2 regions of the Streptomyces sp. NPDC048434 genome follow, and region 2 is predicted to be linked to the other one. Evidence: riboswitches for the same ligand, from Rfam matches in the RefSeq annotation. Region 2 holds a riboswitch; the other holds the start of a gene.
What was found. Region 2 has a riboswitch for cyclic di-AMP ahead of ACGFWI_RS31030 (M23 family metallopeptidase). Riboswitches for the same ligand answer to the same signal wherever they lie in the genome.
Positions count from the first base shown of each region.

Region 1: it holds a riboswitch for cyclic di-AMP, as region 2 does, so the genes downstream of both, ACGFWI_RS30895 (M23 family metallopeptidase) here and ACGFWI_RS31030 (M23 family metallopeptidase) in region 2, are expected to answer to the same signal.

Region 1 is NZ_JBICXQ010000030.1:121,105-124,585, reverse strand. It holds gene ACGFWI_RS30905 (HPr family phosphocarrier protein) at 1-20, shown strand, start outside; gene ACGFWI_RS30900 (GntR family transcriptional regulator) at 382-1,071, opposite strand; gene ACGFWI_RS30895 (M23 family metallopeptidase) at 1,334-2,113, opposite strand; cyclic di-AMP (ydaO/yuaA leader) riboswitch at 2,126-2,281, opposite strand; gene ACGFWI_RS30890 (M16 family metallopeptidase) at 2,493-3,481, opposite strand, start outside.
Region 2 is NZ_JBICXQ010000031.1:27,449-30,929, forward strand. It holds gene ACGFWI_RS31025 (aldo/keto reductase) at 1-680, opposite strand, end outside; gene ACGFWI_RS31030 (M23 family metallopeptidase) at 751-1,869, opposite strand; cyclic di-AMP (ydaO/yuaA leader) riboswitch at 1,881-2,036, opposite strand; gene ACGFWI_RS31035 (DUF2332 family protein) at 2,320-3,481, shown strand, end outside.

The DNA.
Region 1 (3,481 bases), on a different contig from region 2:
AGCTCCCCGAGACCGTCTGAGCCCGCCAGGACTCTGCTGCATGCGGCGGCCCCGCCGCGGCGACCGGTGACCGGTTGCCGCGGCGGGGCCGTTTCGCTGTGCCGAGTTCCGTCCGCTGTGCCGGATTCCGTCCGCAGTGCCCGGGATATCGGGGTGCGCGCTTACGGTATGGGCCGTACGCGAATCACCGCACGGATGCATTGAACGCGTTGAATTTCCGGATGGCCCGATATCGTCGGGACGCAAGAAAAAGCGTGCGCTATTCATTGCCCCGAATGCGGCAATGGAGGCAGCACAATAAAACTGCGGACGGGCCGAAAAGAGAACGCCACCGCGCGCCACCGAAGTCCATTTGGCACTTCTTTGTATACGGGGCGATTGTTAAGGACGGGCGCGCGCCGTGTTGACGGGCGGTTTCGGATCCCTCACCTCCGTCTTGGCGGGGTGCCGGAGCCGGTACACCGGGAGTGAGCGCTCGACATGAGCCGCCATCAGGGCGCGGGCCCGCTCCGCATCCCCCCGGGCCACCGCGTCCAGCACCGCGCCGTGTTCATCCCAGGACTCCCCGGCGCGGGCGGGCAGTTCCACGGCGTACATCCACTCGATCTTGCGCCGCAGCTGGGTCAGCAACGCCGTCAGACTGGGGCTGCCGGCCGCTTGGGCCAGCGTCTCGTGGAACCAGCCGTCCAGTTGGCGCAGATCCGCGGGGTTGCCGTGACGGGCCCGCTCGCGGCCGAGCCGTACCAGACCGCGGAGCACCTTGAGGTGGGCCGGGCTGCGACGGGCGGCCGCGCGGGCGGCACCCAGCGGCTCCAACAGGGCGCGGACGTCGAGGAGATCGGCGGACTCCTGCTCGGTGGGCTGGGCGACGCAGGCGCCCGCATGGTGGCGGGTGGTGACGAACCCTTCGGACTGCAGCGTGCGCAGCGCTTCACGGACCGGCACTCTGGAGACGCCGTACCGGGCCGCCAGGATCTCTTCGATCAGCCGGCTCCCCGGCGCCAGCGCACCGGAGACAATGTCGTCGCGAATCGCTGTGCACACCGCATGCGCGGAAATATGGCCTCGCATCTTCCGTGCCTCCGCCGTAATCCCCTGGAAACGCCGCCGGTCGGCGACTTTTCCGTGACTCTATTCGACCGCAACGGCTTTTCCGACGGACTCCGGTTATTCATGGATATTTTTTGGCCAGAAGTCGCGGGCCACACGGCGTATCCGGTGCACTCGTCCCACTCCCGGATACGCCGAAGCCCCGGCCGTGGGGCCGGGGCTTCGGGCGGACGCTCGGGCCGACGCGGGCACCGCGAGGCGCGCGGCCGGGCGAGACGGGAGATCAGACGTTGACGCCGTGCGAGCGCAGGTACGCGACCGGGTCGATGTCCGAGCCGTAGTCGGCGCCGGTACGGGCCTCGAAGTGCAGGTGCGGGCCGGTGGCGTTACCGGTGGCGCCGGAGAGGCCGATCTGCTGGCCCGAGGTGACGTGCCGGCCGACCGAGACACCGAGCGACGACAGGTGACCGTATTGGGTGTACGTACCGTCGTTCATCTTGATCACGATGTTGTTGCCGTACGAGCCGCCCCAGCCCGCCTCGACGACGGTGCCACTGCCGACGGCGTGGACGGTGGTGCCGGAGGCGGCATGGAAGTCGATGCCGGTGTGGCTGCCCGAGGACCACAGTCCACTGGAGGCCTTGTACGCGGTGGAGACGTAGGAGTTGGCCACGGGGGCGACAAAGGTGTTGAGGCGCTTGCGCTCCGCCTCGCGGGCGGCGCGCTCCTTGGCCTTGCGAGCGGCCTCGACGCGCCGCTTGGCCTCTTCGGCCTGCTTCTTGGCCACGGCCTCGGCCTTCGCCTTCGCCGCCGCGGCCTCCGCTTCGGCCTGCTGCGCGTCGGCCTGGGCCGCGACACGGCCGGCGAGCTCGTCACCCAGCACGACGGCCTGCTGCAGACCGGTGTCGTGGGTGCGGGCTTCGTCCGTGGCCGCCAGCGCCGGCGAGGCCACGGAGGCGACAACGCCGCCCGCCGCGAGGGTGGCTATGCCGGCGATGTTGCGGGTCGTACGAACGGGGCGGCTCGCACGACGGTGCTTCCCGGTGGCACGGATGAACGCCATGTACTGGCTTGTCCTTTCCTTCCTTCTCGCCTACCGGGTTAGCTGACGGGTTCGGAGCAGGAAGGTCTCCTACGGGCTCCTCCGGAGGGGAGTCCGATTCACCCCAAGGGACACTGGGTCCCCGGCTCCCCTGGCTCGCGCCGTACGGGGACTCGGCGATGACTGTCCGGTGCCACGGTTGTGGCGGACTTGTGACGAACAGCCGGACCGACGCTAAACGGGGCAACTTTCAATCGGCAAACAGAACTGCTTTTTTGTGCGGGATGCCACAAGAACCGGGGCGCCGGTCGAGATAAACCGGACATACAGCGGCTCCCGTGGCGGGCGATCGCCACGGGAGCCGCTTTGTCGATATGTGACCTTCCGTCACATGACGGGACTAGCCACTGACGACCGTCACCTCACCGATGCCCAGCGCCTTGATGGGCTCGGCGATCTGTGCCGCATCGCCCACCAGGACCGTCACCAGCCGGTCCATGGGGAAGGCGTTGACCGCCGCCGCGGTCGCCTCGACCGTGCCGGTCTCCGCGAGGCGGGCGTACAACTGCGCCTGGAAATCGTCCGGAAGGTGCTGCTCCACCTGATCGGCGAGAGTGCCCGCGACGGCTGCCGCGGTCTCGTACTTCAGCGGCGCGACCCCGACGAGGTTCTGTACGGCGACATCCCGCTCGTCGTCCGTCAGCCCCTCTGCCGCGAGGGTGCGCAGCACCTTCCACAGGTCGTCGAGCGCCGGGACGGTGGAGGCGGTGTCCACCGAGCCGCTGATGGCGAGCAGCGCGGCGCCCGTGGCCCCCTCGGGGGACGTGGGAGCGGTGGAGCGAAGCACCTGGCCGAAGGCGCGCACCCCGTAGGTGTAGCCCTTCTCCTCCCGCAGTACGCGGTCCAGTCGGGAGGTGAGGGTGCCGCCCAGGCAGTACGTGCCGAGGACCTGCGCGGGCCACACCCGGTCGTGCCGGTCGGCACCGATACGGCCGATGAGCAGCTGCGTCTGGACGGCACCGGGGCGGTCCACGATCACCACGCGGCCGGTGTCGTCGGCGACGATCGGGGAGGCCTTCAGCGGCTCGGCCGTCGAGCCGCTCCAAACACCGAGGGTCTCGGCGAGCGCGGCGGCCAGGTCGACCCCGGTGAAGTCACCGACGATGACGGCGGTGGCCGTGGCGGGCCGCATGTGGGCGTCGTAGAAGGCACGGACGGCCGGGGCGTCGATGCGTACGACGGTCTCCTCGGTGCCCTGGCGCGGCCGCGACATACGGGACGTGGCCGGGAACAGTTCCTTGGACAGCGCCATCGCGGCACGCCGGGCCGGGTTGGCGAGCTCGTGCGGGATCTCGTCGAGACGGTTGCGCACCAGCCGCTCGACCTCGC
Region 2 (3,481 bases):
CGGTACTTGCCGGTCAGGAAGCCCGAGGCGAGGGCGTAGTACGGGACCGCGGCGACGCCGTGGCGGGCGGCCACGTCGGCGAGCTCGCCCTCGTAGGTGTCGCGGGAGACCAGGTTGTAGTGGGGCTGGAGGGCGACGTAGCGGGCCAGACCCTCGCGGGCGGAGAAGGCCAGGGACTCCTCCAGGCGCGTCGCTGAGATGTTGGACGCGGCGATCTCGCGGACCTTGCCGGCCCGCACGAGGTCGTCGAGCGTGGTGAGGAACTCCCCGACCTCGACCGATTCGTCGTCGTAGTGGGTGTAGTAGAGGTCGATGTAGTCGGTGCGGAGGCGGGTGAGGGACTCGTCGACCGCGGACTTGATGGTGGCGGCGGACAGGCCCTTGTAGTCCGGGTGGGCACCGACCTTGGTGGCGATGACGACATCGGAGCGATTGCCGCGGGAGGACAGCCAGTTGCCGAGGACCGTCTCGGATTCGCCGCCCTTGTTACCGGGGACCCAGGCCGAGTAGACGTCGGCGGTGTCGATGAAGTTGCCACCGCCCGCCACGTAGGCGTCGAGCACGGCGAAGGATTCGGCTTCGTCGGCCGTCCAGCCGAAGACATTGCCGCCGAGGGACAGCGAGGAGACGGAGAGCGAGCCGAGGGGCCGGCGGTTTCGGGGGGTGTGTGTGGCGGTCATGCGTGGTTGCAGCGTTGGGGGGCGGGGAGTTATTCCTCCCACTCCCCCCAACAGCAACCCCGTCAGAAGTTCACACGTTGATGCCGTGGTCGCGCAGCCACGGCATGGGGTCGATCGGGTCGCCGGCGTCGGGGCGCACCTCCAGGTGGAGGTGGGGGCCGGTGACATTGCCGGTGGCGCCGACCCGGCCGATGACATCGCCCGTGGTGACCTTGCCGGAGGTCTTCACCATCGAGGACAGATGGCAGAACCAGAGTTCGGTGCCGTCGTCGAGGGTGAGGACGATGCGGTAGCCGTACGAGCCGGCCCAGCCGGCCTGGGTGATGGTGCCGGAGTGCACTGCCTTGACGGGAGTGCCGGTCGGCGCGGCGAAGTCCTGTCCGGTGTGGTCCGCGGCCCAGCGGTCGCCGGCCTGGCCGAAGCCCGCGGTGAGGGTGAACGAGGAGACCGGGGCGATGAAGTTCTTCGCCAGCTTGGCGAGGCGGGCGGCCTCCGCCTTTTGCCGGGCCGCTTCTTCGGCCTCGCGCTTGGCCTCCATCTCGGCCGCCTTCTTGGCTGCTGCGGCCTTTTCGGCCGACTTCTGGTGAGCGGCGGCTTCGTTCTCGGCCTTCTGGAATGCGGAGTGTTCGGCGGCCTCGCGGGACTCCTGATCGGCTGCGCCCTGCTGCGCGTCGGCCTGCTGGAGGATGCGGCTGCGCAGCGCCTCGGCGGCGCCCGTGTCCGAGTCCGTCCCGGCGGCCCGGGTGAGGGGCCCGGAGACCGCCGCAGCCGCATCGCCCGTGGCGGCGCCCTCGGCCGCGGTGGAGTCCGCGCCCGAGTCGGATATGAGGTCACCGATGCCGGGGAGCGACTTGGCGTCCGGCAGTTTGCCGGCGAGCTCGTCGGCCATCCCGCCGACGTCGGGCATCGAGATCGGCACCGCGGGGCGGCCCTCGGCCGACGCCATTCCGCCGGCACCGACGGCCGCGATGACGCCGACTCCCAGGACCGTGCCGCCGCGGGCGAGTCCGCCGCGCTGCTTGGCCACCCGGTGCTTGCCGCGGACGGAGCGGACGGAATCCTCGGTGGGATTCCATTCCTCCCACGGTCCGTCGTTGATGGTGTCCGCATCACCGGGGCCCGGGAAGGCACCTCGGTCATCGAGGTCGTAGGCGGACGGACCCTCGGGGGCAGGCCTGTTGGACGCCACGGGGGCGCTCTCCTTTCCTTCCTTCTCGCCTACCGGGTTAGCTGACGGGTTCGGAGCAGGAAGGTCTCCTACGGGCGCCCCCTGGCGGAGGGCGTCCGATTCACCCCAAGGAAGTGGTTCCCCGGTTCCCTTGGTGCAGTTCGAGGTGCTGGAGGTGCGTGAAAAGCGCGTGCGGGATTCGGCGTCGGCGCGCGGTGCCGCCTCTTGCGACGGCTGGGACGACCGCGCTGCGTTATCGGACAGTAATAGAGATCGCAGCCGGATTCCAAGCCTTCCCGGGAATTCATCACGGCCCCACAACAGCTTTGGCGTGGACTTTTTCGGCCACCACGGCCACAAAACGGGCGAGTTGGCCGCCCACACCTAAACGATCTCGCGTGGATTGTGTGCCAGTTGTTATGCGGAGGGGTGCCCCTCGGTTACGGAACGTGAGAGCAGTAACGTCGGATCATGGCCGTCAACGTCGGGAACACCGGGAACGTCGAGAGCGCTGCCGCCGGCGCCTGGGAGGTGGCGGAGCGGTACGGGGAATTCTCCTGGCGTCGGGCACGGGGGCGGTCCGCGGCGCACGAGGAGCTGAGCGCGTGGATCAGCCAGGACCAGGAGCTCTGCGATCTGCTGTCGGGGTCGCTGCCGGCCGGCGGCAAACAGCAGCCGGACCTTCTGCTCGCCGCCGTCCGCTATCTCGACGGCCCGCACGCCGAGCTGGGGCCGCGCGGTGAAATGGCGTATGGCCGCTGGCGCGAGTGGACGATCCGGCACTGGGACGAGGTGCGCGCGGTGATCATGCAGCGCTCGCCCCGGACCGATGAGCCGGCCCACTGCGCGACGCTGCTGCCGCTGCTCGCCCGCCTGCCGCAGCCGCTGGCGCTGCTGGAAGTCGGCACGTCGGCGGGGCTGTGTCTGCATCCCGACCGCTATCGCTACCGGTACGAGGACGACGAGGCGGCGGGCGCGGACAGGGGTGCCCTCCCGGGAGACGCCCTCCGGGGCGACACCCTCCGGGCCGAGGCAGGAGCACCGGAGAGCCCCCTCGTGTTGAGGTGCCGTACGGGATGGACGGGCGACGAGCTGCCCGGCCCGATGCCCCGGATCGTCTGGCGGGCCGGTATCGGCCCCGATCCGCTCGACCCGGTTGCCGAACCGGACGATCTGCGCTGGCTGCAGGCGCTCGTATGGCCGGGCGACGAGGAGCGGGCGGCCCAGCTGTCCGCGGCCGTCGAGGCGGTGCGGCCGGCACCGCGGTCGCGGATGGTGCGCGGCGATCTGCTCGACGAGCTGCCCGCGCTCGCCGCCGAGGCGCCGCCCGGGGCGACGCTGGTCATCTTCCACAGCGCCGTGCTGAGCGGCCTCCCGCCCGTCCGCCGCGAGGAGTTCGCGCGTCTCGTACGGTCGCTGCTGCGCGGACGGCCCGGCGGCGGCCACTGGCTCTCCCACGAGCACCACTCCGTCCTGCCCTGGATCACCGCGCCGGCGCATCGCTCACCGCACCCGGACGATGCGCTGATGCTGACCCTCGCCCTGGACGAGCGCCCGGTCGCACTCACCGGTCCGCACGGGGAGAGCCTGCACCGGCTGCCGGGGACGGAAGGCGCCGCGGGAGGCGTGGCAG